Linked DNA regions of Sporichthya polymorpha DSM 43042. The protein of the gene in region 2 interacts with the protein of the main gene of each other region in a pairwise test. Links are inferred from orthologs where the notes say so. Each region holds a gene or a part of one and is shown on either strand. Other genes may lie near its edges. The genes, in order: dnaE, SPOPO_RS0107705 and ctaD.

Evidence for each region.
Region 1: the proteins of SPOPO_RS0107705 (region 2) and dnaE interact in binary tests that used the Escherichia coli proteins (3 or more experiments, as listed by UniProt). The link is inferred for Sporichthya polymorpha DSM 43042 from one-to-one orthologs.
Region 3: the proteins of SPOPO_RS0107705 (region 2) and ctaD interact in binary tests that used the Escherichia coli proteins (3 or more experiments, as listed by UniProt). The link is inferred for Sporichthya polymorpha DSM 43042 from one-to-one orthologs.

The regions. Positions count from the first base shown.
Region 1 is NZ_KB913029.1:4,910,075-4,914,311, reverse strand. What follows is about bases 141-4,228. They hold dnaE (DNA polymerase III subunit alpha), read left to right. Parts: upstream 141-506; coding sequence 507-4,028; downstream 4,029-4,228. Other genes in these bases: SPOPO_RS0123700 (ABC transporter ATP-binding protein), read left to right, coding at 4,070-4,228; SPOPO_RS0123710 (RluA family pseudouridine synthase), read left to right, coding at 141-414. Also shown: more of SPOPO_RS0123710, read left to right, coding at 1-140; more of SPOPO_RS0123700, read left to right, coding at 4,229-4,237. UniProt on the Escherichia coli protein: DNA polymerase III is a complex, multichain enzyme responsible for most of the replicative synthesis in bacteria. This DNA polymerase also exhibits 3' to 5' exonuclease activity. The alpha chain is the DNA polymerase catalytic subunit.
Region 2 is NZ_KB913029.1:1,556,593-1,559,614, reverse strand. The notes cover bases 81-2,953. They hold SPOPO_RS0107705 (pyridoxal phosphate-dependent aminotransferase), read right to left. Parts: upstream 2,170-2,953; coding sequence 991-2,169; downstream 81-990. Other genes in these bases: SPOPO_RS0107700 (SDR family NAD(P)-dependent oxidoreductase), read left to right, coding at 2,222-2,953; SPOPO_RS0107710 (TolB family protein), read right to left, coding at 81-994. Also shown: more of SPOPO_RS0107710, read right to left, coding at 1-80; more of SPOPO_RS0107700, read left to right, coding at 2,954-3,022; SPOPO_RS0107695 (FKBP-type peptidyl-prolyl cis-trans isomerase), read left to right, coding at 3,019-3,022. UniProt on the Escherichia coli protein: Shows aminotransferase activity with methionine and histidine as substrates, and to a lesser extent also with phenylalanine.
Region 3 is NZ_KB913029.1:4,988,886-4,991,980, reverse strand. The notes cover bases 34-2,979. They hold ctaD (aa3-type cytochrome oxidase subunit I), read left to right. Parts: upstream 34-605; coding sequence 606-2,354; downstream 2,355-2,979. Other genes in these bases: SPOPO_RS0124070 (cytochrome c oxidase subunit 4), read left to right, coding at 2,361-2,756. Outside these bases: SPOPO_RS0124065 (hypothetical protein), read left to right, coding at 3,071-3,095. UniProt on the Escherichia coli protein: Cytochrome bo(3) ubiquinol oxidase is the terminal enzyme in the aerobic respiratory chain of E.coli that predominates when cells are grown at high aeration.

The DNA.
Region 1 (4,237 bases), 3.4 Mb from region 2 along the record:
CTGGTGCAGGGTCACTTCGACCCGACGCGGGGCACCGTGGACGCGCCGATCGGGCGCCATCCGGTGCACGACTGGAAGTGGGCGGTGATCGCCGAGGACGCCGGCGGCAAGGCGAGCGTCACGCACTACGACACGCTCGAGGCGTTCCGCGCCGCCAGCCTGCTGACCATCAAGCTCGAGACGGGCCGGACCCATCAGATCCGCGTGCACATGTCCGCGCTGCGCCACCCGTGCGCGGGCGACCTGACCTACGGCGCCGACCCGACGCTCGCCGAGCGGCTGGGTCTGGAGCGACAGTGGTTGCACGCGGTGTCGCTGGGGTTCGAACACCCCGACACCGGCGAGTGGGTCGCGTTCTCGAGCGACTATCCAGCCGATCTCGCGCGCGCCTTGCGGGTTGTCTCGGAAGGCTGACCACACACTGAGACTGCCGAGCGTTTCGTCGGTGGCGCGGCCTAGGCTGCGAGCAGCGCGCAAGGGGAGGTAGTTCGGTGAGTTCGGCAGGCATGAACGACTCGTTCGTCCACCTGCACGTCCACACCGAGTACTCGATGCTCGACGGCGCGGCGCGCCTGGACGATCTCTTCCGCGGCTGCAACGAGATGGGCATGCCCGCCCTCGCGATGACCGACCACGGCAACGTGTTCGGCGCCTACGACTTCGTGAACAAGGCGAACGCGGCGGGTGTCAAGCCGATCGTCGGCATGGAGGCGTACCTGGCGCCGGGCACGCACCGGTCCGACCGCACCCGCGTCCGGTGGGCCGACGGCGGCGAGGACGACGTGTCCGGGTCCGGCTCGTACACGCACATGACGCTGCTGGCGACCGACAACGACTCGATGCACAACCTGTTCCGCATCTCGTCGCTGGCGAGCTTGGAAGGATTCTTCTACAAGCCGCGCGCGGACCGCGAACTGCTGCACCGCTACGGCAAGGGCCTGATCGCGACGACGGGCTGCCCGTCGGGCGAGATCCAGACCTGGTTGCGCATCGGCGACTACGAGAAGGCGCGCGCGTCGGCCGGAGAGTTCCAGGACATCTTCGGCAAGGAGAACTTCTTCTGCGAGCTGATGGACCACGGCATCGGCATCGAGAAGCGCGCGCACGACGGGCTGATGCGCCTGGCCAAGGACCTCAACCTGCCGCTGGTCGCGACCAACGACCTGCACTACGCCGCGGCCGAGGACGCGTCCGCGCACGAGGTGCTGCTGTGCGTGCAGTCCGGCAAGACGCTCGCGGACCCGAACCGGTTCAAGTTCGACGCGACGGACTTCTACCTCAAGAGCCCGGCGGAGATGCGCGAGCTCTGGCAGGGCCGCTACGGCCTGCGTGAGGCCTGCGACAACACGCTGCTCATCGCCGAGCGCTGCTCGATGTCGTTCTCCTCGCGCAACCTCATGCCGCGGTTCCCGGTGCCCGAGGGGGAGACCGAGGAGACCTGGCTGCGCAAGGAGGTCGAGCGCGGCCTCGCCCAGCGCTTCGGTGGGAACGTCCCGCAGACGCACATCGATCAGGCGGCCTACGAGGTCGACATGATCATTCAGATGGGGTTCCCGGGGTACTTCCTCGTCACCGCGGACCTCGTCCAGTACGCGAAGGACAACGGCATCCGCGTCGGCCCGGGCCGTGGGTCGGCGGCCGGTGCGCTGATCGCCTACGCGCTGGGCATCACCGAGCTCGACCCGCTCGCGCACGGCCTGATCTTCGAGCGGTTCCTCAATCCCGAGCGTGTGTCGATGCCCGACATCGACATGGACTTCGACGAACGTCGTCGCGCCGACATGATCCGCTACGCCACCGAGAAGTACGGCGAGGAGCGGGTCGCGCAGATCATCACCTACGGCACCATCAAGGCGAAGGCGGCGATCAAGGACGCCTCCCGCGTCCTCGGCTACCCGTTCGCGATGGGCGACCGCATCACCAAGGCGATGCCGCCGGCGGTCATGGGCAAGGACATCCCGCTGTCCGGGATCTTCGACCCCGACCACAAGCGCTACGCCGAGGCCGGCGAGTTCCGCGCGCTGTACGAGTCCGACCCGGACGTGAAGAAGGTCGTCGACACCGCCAAGGGCCTCGAGGGCCTGAAGCGACAGTGGGGCGTGCACGCCGCCGGGGTGATCCTCTCGAGCGAGCCGTTGCTCGACGTCATCCCGATCCAGCGTCGCGAGCAGGACGGCGCGATCATCACGCAGTTCGACATGGGGGCCTGCGAGTCCCTCGGACTGCTGAAGATGGACTTCCTGGGGTTGCGGAACCTCACGGTCCTCGACGACTGCCTGATCAACATCGAGTCCAACCGGGGCGAGAAACTCGTCCTCGAGGACCTGGAACTGACGGACCGTAAGGCGTACGAGCTGCTGGCCCGGGGCGACACCCTCGGCGTCTTCCAGCTCGACGGTGGGCCGATGCGTGCGCTGCTGCGCTCGATGGTTCCCGACAACTTCGAGGACATCTCCGCCGTCCTCGCGCTCTACCGGCCCGGTCCGATGGGCGCGAACGCGCACAACGACTACGCGGACCGCAAGAACGGCCGCAAGCCGGTGGTGCCGATCCACCCCGAGCTCGAGGAACCGCTGGCCGACATCCTGGGCGACACCTACGGGTTGATCGTCTACCAGGAGCAGGTCATGGCGATCGCCCAGAAGCTCGCGGGCTACTCGCTCGGCGCCGCCGACCTGCTGCGGCGCGCGATGGGCAAGAAGAAGAAGGAGATCCTCGACAAGGAGTACATCCCGTTCTCGGACGGGATGAAGCAGAACGGGTACTCCGAGGCGGCGATCAAGACCCTGTGGGACATCCTCGTCCCGTTCTCGGACTACGCGTTCAACAAGGCCCACACCGCCGGCTACGGCCTGGTCTCCTACTGGACCGCCTACCTCAAGGCGAACTACCCGCAGGAGTACATGGCGGCGCTGCTGACCTCGGTCAAGGACGACAAGGACAAGTCGGCCCTGTACCTCAACGAGTGCCGGCGCATGGGCATCAAGGTGCTGCCGCCGGACGTCAACGCCTCGGACGCGAACTTCACCCCGCGCGGTGAGGACATCCGCTTCGGCCTGACCGCGATCCGCAACGTGGGCGCCAACGTCGTGACCGGGATCGTCGAGGCGCGGACCGAGCAGGGCGCGTTCGCCGACTTCGCCGACTTCCTGCGCAAGGTGCCGGCCCACGTCTGCAACAAGAAGACCGTGGAGTCGCTGATCAAGGGTGGCGCGTTCGACTCGCTCGGGCACACCCGGCGCGGCCTGATCCACGCGCACGAGCGTGCGATCGACGCCATCATCGACATCAAGCGCAACGAGGCCATCGGGCAGGACTCGCTGTTCGGCGCGTTCGACGACGACGGCGACGCCACCGACACCTCGTTCGACATCGAGATCCCGACCGGGGAGTGGGACAAACCCGCGCTGCTCGCCTACGAGCGCGAGATGCTCGGCCTCTACGTCTCCGACCACCCGCTGCTCGGCATCGAGAACGTCCTCGCCGCCGCGGCCGACTGCGCGATCACCACGCTGACCTCGAGCGAGGACCGCGCCGACGGGTCGATCGTCACGATCGCGGGACTGATCACGGGCCTGGCGCGCAAGGTCACGAAGAAGGGCGACACCTGGGCGATCGCCACGGTCGAGGACCTCGGCGGCGCCATCGAGTGCATGTTCTTCCCGGGCTCGTACCAGCAGTTCGGCACGGTGCTCGCGACGGACACCGTCGTCGCGGTCAAGGGCCGCCTGCGCCGCAACGAGGACGAGATCTCGTTGATGGCCTCGGACCTGCAGATCCTCGACACGACGAAGTCCTCGAGCGGGCCGGTCGTGGTCCGGCTGCCGGCGATGCGCTGCACGCCGCCGCTGGTCGAGCGGCTGAAGTCGGTCCTGGCGGACCACCCGGGCCAGAGCGAGGTGCACCTGCAACTCGACTCCCGGGCGCGGACGATCGTCATGCGGCTGGAGCGGGGCCCGTTCGTCGCCCCGTCCCCGGCGCTCTTCGGCGACCTCAAGGCCTTGCTCGGCCCGTCGTGCCTGGGTTGACCCCGGTGAGTTCACTCAGGGTGCCGAGGTAGCGTCGCTCAGTGACCAGCCGGACCGTGACCGCGAGAAGACTTCGCGGCCCGGCGACCTGGTGGTGTCTCGCCGGCGCCCTGCTCGCCTCGGTCGGCTTCGCCGTCGGCGCCTGGACGGCCGGCCGCCTGGCCGAACGGCCCTCGGGGACCCTGATCGTGCTGCTGGCCGTCTGCCTG
Region 2 (3,022 bases):
CGCCGGTGTGAAAGCGGTGGAAGACGAAGGCCGGCAGGCTCTGCGTCCCGGGCACGAGGGAGACCAGGCTCGAGGCGTTCGAGCTGAAGACGACGATCCGGCCGTCGTCCGAGATCGACGGGGCGCCGCTGTTGTCGTTGGTCTCGCCACCGAGCGAATTCACGCTGACGCGCTGCGTCCAGCCCACGCGGCGGTCACGGACGAAGACGTCGTCGGCGAGGTTCGTGTCGCCCGGGACGAGGTTGGTGGCGGCCGAGGCGAACGCGACGACCTGGCCGTCGCGCGAGAGCGCGATGTCGCCGCTCCCACCGTTGGGTTCGCCGTTCGCGGGGGAACGGGTCACCCAGTCGAGGACGTTCCCCGCGCGGTCGACGAGGTAGATGTCGGTGACCTTGCCCGGCCGCCCGGCGCGCAGGTTCGTCGCCGAGGACTCGAACGCGATGACGTTGCCGTCGCCGCTGATCGTCGCGAACCCGCTGGAGGCGTCGGTCTCCTTGCCGTCGATCCCGCGGCTCACGCGCGTGGTCGTGTGCTCGACGAGGTCGTGCACGAAGACGTCGCCCTCGCGGTTGAGGTCGTCGGGGACGAGGTTGGTCGCGAACGAGTCGAAGACGACGAAGCGGCCGTCGTCGCTGATCGAGGGGTTGTAGCTGTCGAGGTTCCCCTGGCGTCCCCGGCTGCTCACGCTGACCCGCGTGGTCGTCCCCTTCGCCACGTCGCGCACGAAGATGTCGCGCCGGTGGTTGGTGTCGCCCGGCACGAGGTTCGAGGCCTCGGAGGCGAACGCGACGTACCGGCCGTTCCGCGAGACCGACGGGGTGAAGCTGCCGTTGTTCGGCTCCCCGCGCCCGCCGTCCGTGCTGACCCGCAGGGTCTCGTGCGCGCCCTCCGCCGCCGGTGCGGCTCCCCACCAAGCGCCGGGTGCCACCGCCAGCGCGCAGGCCAGCGCGCAGGCCAGCGCCCCGACCAGCCCGACCCGCGCGCGGTGTCTCACCCCGAAAACGCTACGCGCAGTCGGGTGAGGGCGTCATCGAGAACCTCGGGCCGTTTGCAGAACGCCCAGCGGACCAGGGAGCGGCCGGGCTCGGGGTCGTCGTAGAAGACGCCGAGGGGGATGGCGACAACCCCGGCCCGGTGGGGGAGGTCGCGGCAGAACGCGACGCCGTCGGTCCAACCGAGGGGCCGCACGTCGGTGGTGACGAAGTACGTCCCCGCTGGCTGGACGACGTCGAAGCCGAGCTCGCGCAGCCCGCCGGCGAGCTGGTCGCGGCGGTCGCGGAGCTGGTCGCGGAAACCGGTGAAGTAGGAGTCCGGCATGCCCAGGGCCTGCGCGATCGCGGGCTGGAACGGCGCGCCGGAGACGTAGGTGAGGAACTGCTTCGCCGTCCGGACCGCGGTGACGAGCTCCGCCGGGCCGCAGGCCCAGCCGATCTTCCAACCGGTGAAGGAGAACGTCTTGCCCGCGGAGGAGATGCGGACGGTGCGCTCGCGCATCCCCGGCAGCGTCGAGATCGGGATGTGCTCGCCGTCGAACACCAGGTGCTCGTAGACCTCGTCGGAGACCACGAGGAGGTCGTGCTCCACGGCCAGCTCCGCGACCGCGGTGAGCTCCGCGCGGGAGAGCACGCGCCCGGTCGGGTTGTGCGGGGTGTTCAGCAGGATCATCCGCGTGCGGGGCGTGATCGCGGCGCGCAGCTCGTCGGGGTCGATCGCGAACTCCGGCGCGTGCATCGTGACCGGGACCCGGACGCCGCCGGCCATCGCGATCGTCGCGGCGTAGGAGTCGTACCAGGGTTCGAAGGCGATCACCTCGTCACCGGGGTTCACGAGCGCGAGCACGGCGGCGGCGATCGCCTCGGTCGCGCCGGCGGTCACGAGGATCTCGCCGTCGGGGTCGTAGTCCAGGCCCCAGAAGCGGCGGCCGTGCTCGGCGATCGCGGTGCGCAGCGCCGGGATCCCCGGCCCCGGCGGGTACTGGTTCGACGTCCCCGACCGCAGCGCGGCCACGACCGCGTCGACGATCTCGGCCGGGCCGTCGGTGTCCGGGAAGCCCTGGCCGAGGTTCACCGCCCCGGTCTCGACGGCGAGGGCGGACATCTCGGCGAAGATCGTCGTCCCCAGCCCGTCGAGCCGCCGCGCCATCCGTCCCGTCGTCCCCGCTGTGCCCATTCCGGCAGCGTAGAGCCGGTGCGGGGGCCGCCCGCCCGGGTAGGGTCGCGAGGTGCCCACCGCCTTGATCACCGGTCCCACCTCGGGGATCGGCAACGCGTTCGCCCGCCGGCTCGCCGCCGACGGCTGGGATCTCGTCCTGGTCGCCCGCGACTCCGCGCGCCTGGACCGGGTTGCGGCCGAACTGCGGGCCCGCTCGGGAGTCGAGGTCGAGACGTTCCCCGCCGACCTGAGCGCGGACGCCGCCCGCGCCGCGGTCGTCGAGCGCATCCTCGACGAGACCCGACCGATCGACCTGCTGGTCAACAACGCCGGCATGGCCGGCCCCGGCGCCGTGCTGCGCAGCGACTACCGCGCGCAGGACGACGTGCTGGCGGTTATGGTCCGCGCGGTCCTGCAGCTCTCGCACGCCGCGCTGCAGGTGATGGCGGCCCGCGGCCACGGCGGCATCGTCAACGTCTCCTCGGTCGCCGGCTTCGTCCCGCGCGGCACGTACAGCGCCGCGAAGGCGTACGTCACGAACTTCACCGAGTCCCTCGCCGAGGAGGCCCGCGGCACCGGCGTCCGCGTCGTCGTGACCTGCCCCGGCTTCACCCGGACGGAGTTCCACGCCCGCAGCGGCGCGGACACCGACAACATCCCCGACTTCCTGTGGCTGTCCGCGGACAAGGTCGTCGACGACGCGCTGGACGCGCTGCGTCGCGGCCGCGTCGTCACCGTGCCCGGCCTGCAGTGGAAGGTCATCACCGCCGCCGCCAAGCACCTCCCGGTCCGGCGCATCGTGCGCGCGACCCGGATGCTCGGCCGCACCCCCCGCAGTGAGATCGGCACGAGGACGGAGCACACGCGATGA
Region 3 (3,095 bases), 3.4 Mb from region 2 along the record:
CGCTTCGAGATCACCGCAGCGGACGTCATCCACTCGTTCTGGGTCCCGAACTTCCTGTTCAAGATCGACGCCGTCCCGGGCCGGGTCAACAGCTTCGAGGCGACGCCGAACAAGCTGGGCACCTACTCCGGCAAGTGCGCCGAGCTCTGCGGCCGCGACCACGCCCGCATGTTCTTCACCGTCCGCGTCGTGAGCGAGGCGGAGTACGCCGCCCACATCGCCGAGCTGCGGCGCAACGGCCAGGAGGGCCAGCTCCCGCGCGGCATCCTCGACACGGCTGAGGACCGCGAGCGTGCGTACAACCTCAAGGGTTCGTACGCGACGGAGTCGGACCACAGCACGCCGGCGCCGCAGGAGAACCAGGACACCGAGCCCGCACAGGACGGGACCGAGAACCAGGGCAGCGAGGAAGCGGAAGGCACCGAGTCCGAGCCCGCCAACGACGCGCCCGCCACCCCGGCGGCCACCACCGCGCCGGCGGCCACCACCGCGCCGGCAGCCGGCGACGCCGCCGCGAACACTCCGGAAGGCACCTCGTGACCACCTACGAGCAGGCCCAGCGGGTCAGCACGCACGCGCGCACGAAGAAGAAGTCGCTCGGCGCGATCATCATCGACTGGGCGACGACGACCGATCACAAGAAGATCGGCATCCTCTACGTCCTGACGTCGTTCACGTTCTTCCTGCTCGGCGGGATCATGGCCCTGATCATGCGGGCCGAGCTCGCGCGTCCGGGCAACCAGGTCGTCTCGAACGAGCACTTCAACCAGCTGTTCACCATGCACGGCACGGTGATGCTGCTGATGTTCGCGACGCCGCTGTTCGTCGGCTTCGCGAACCTGATCATGCCGCTGCAGATCGGCTCGCCGGACGTCGCCTTCCCGCGGCTGAACATGTTCAGCTACTGGCTGTTCTCCATCGGCAGCACGATCGCGATGCTCGGCTTCATCACGCCGGGCGGCGCCGCCGACTTCGGCTGGTTCGCCTACACCCCGCTGTCGGACAACGTGCACTCGCCGAGCGTCGGCGCCGACCTCTGGATCATGGGTCTGGCCCTGTCCGGCTTCGGCACCATCCTCGGTGCCGTCAACTTCATCACCACGATCATCTGCATGCGCGCGCCCGGCATGACGATGTTCCGGATGCCGATCTTCACCTGGAACATCCTGGTGACGAGCGTGCTCGTGCTCATCGCGTTCCCGGTGCTCGCGGCGGCCCTGCTGGTGCTGGAGTCCGATCGACAGTTCGGGACGCACGTCTTCGAGTCGGCCAACGGCGGTGCGCTGCTCTGGCAGCACCTGTTCTGGTTCTTCGGGCACCCCGAGGTCTACATCATCGCCCTGCCGTTCTTCGGCATCGTCACCGAGATCCTGCCGGTGTTCAGCCGCAAGCCGGTCTTCGGGTACAAGGGCCTGGTCTTCGCGACGCTGGCCATCGCCGCCCTGTCCGTGACCGTGTGGGCGCACCACATGTACGTCACCGGTGGTGTGTTGCTGCCGTTCTTCGCCTTCATGACGTTCCTCATCGCGGTACCCACCGGGGTGAAGTTCTTCAACTGGGTCGGAACGATGTGGCGAGGAGCGATCTCGTTCGACTCGCCGATGCTCTGGTCCGTGGGCTTCCTCGTCACGTTCCTCTTCGGCGGTCTGACCGGCGTCATCCTCGCCGTGCCGCCGCTGGACTTCCAGCTGTCGGACTCGTACTTCGTCGTCGCCCACTTCCACTACGTGGTCTTCGGCACCGTCGTGTTCGCGATGTTCGCCGGCTTCTACTACTGGTGGCCGAAGATGACCGGCCGCATGCTCGACGAGCGGCTGGCGAAGGTCCACTTCTGGACGCTGTTCTTCGGCTTCCACACCACCTTCCTCGTCCAGCACTGGCTGGGTGCGGAGGGCATGGCGCGCCGGTACGTCGACTACCGCGCGAGCGAGGGCTTCACGACGCTGAACATGGTCTCCAGCGTCGGCGCCTTCCTGCTCGGCATGTCGACCCTGCCGTTCATCCTCAACGTGATTCTCACGCACCGGAAGCCGAAGCCGGTGCTGCCGGACGACCCGTGGGGCTACGGCCGCTCGCTCGAGTGGGCGACCTCCTGCCCGCCGCCGCGGCACAACTTCTCCTCGATGCCGCGCATCCGGTCGGAAAGCCCCGCGTTCGACCTGCACCACCCGGAGTTCGCCTCCGCGCACGACGCCCCGACCCGGGGGAAGACGGTCCTCGACGAGATCTACGGCGAGCCCGACCTCGAGGGTCACGACCGGGAGAAGGGCCGCACCTCCACCGCGGTCCTGGAGCGCGAGGACGACACCCACGACAAGCCCGGCCACGGTGGCGCCGGGTACGGACAGGAGTAGACGGCTGTGAAGGTTGAGGGCAACCTCTTCGCGGGCATCGGGATCTTCCTGATCCCGGTCACCCCGATCTACTGGTACTACTCCGAGGACTGGACGGGCACCACCGCCCTGACCCTGACCATCGGGCTGTGCGCGCTGATCGGCTTCTACCTGCTGTTCACCGCCAAGCGGATCGACCTCCGCCCGGAGGACGACCCCACCGCGCTGATCGAGGACGGTGCCGGCGAACTCGGCTTCTTCAGTCCCCACAGCTGGTGGCCCCTGCTCCTCGCCGCCGCCGGCGGCCTCGGCACCCTCGGGATCGTCTTCGGCATGTGGCTGTTCGCCCTCGCCGTCCCGTTCTTCGCCTACGCGGTCTGGGGCATGGTCTTCGAGTACTACCGCGGCGAGCACGCCCACTAGGCACCCCCCCGCCCCGGCCTCCCGGCCCCGGCCCCCTCCTGGGGGGGACCGGGGCCGTCGCCGTTCCGCCCCCGCCGAATACGGGTTCCCTCGCCAGACGACGCCCTCCCGCGCGGGATCCGGCGGGGGCGCGCTTCACCAGCCACCCCGCGCCCTTCACCAGCTGAGCACCCGCTTCACCAGCCGGGCGGGGCCAGTGAAGCTGGGCTCGTCTGGTGAAGCTGGGTCCGGCGCCGCGGCGGTCAGGGCTGGTGCCGTGGAACTCGGGGGCGGAGGACGGGAACTCGGGACGGGCGTGGCGGCGTCGAACCGGTGTGAGGACTGAGGAGAACACCGCCG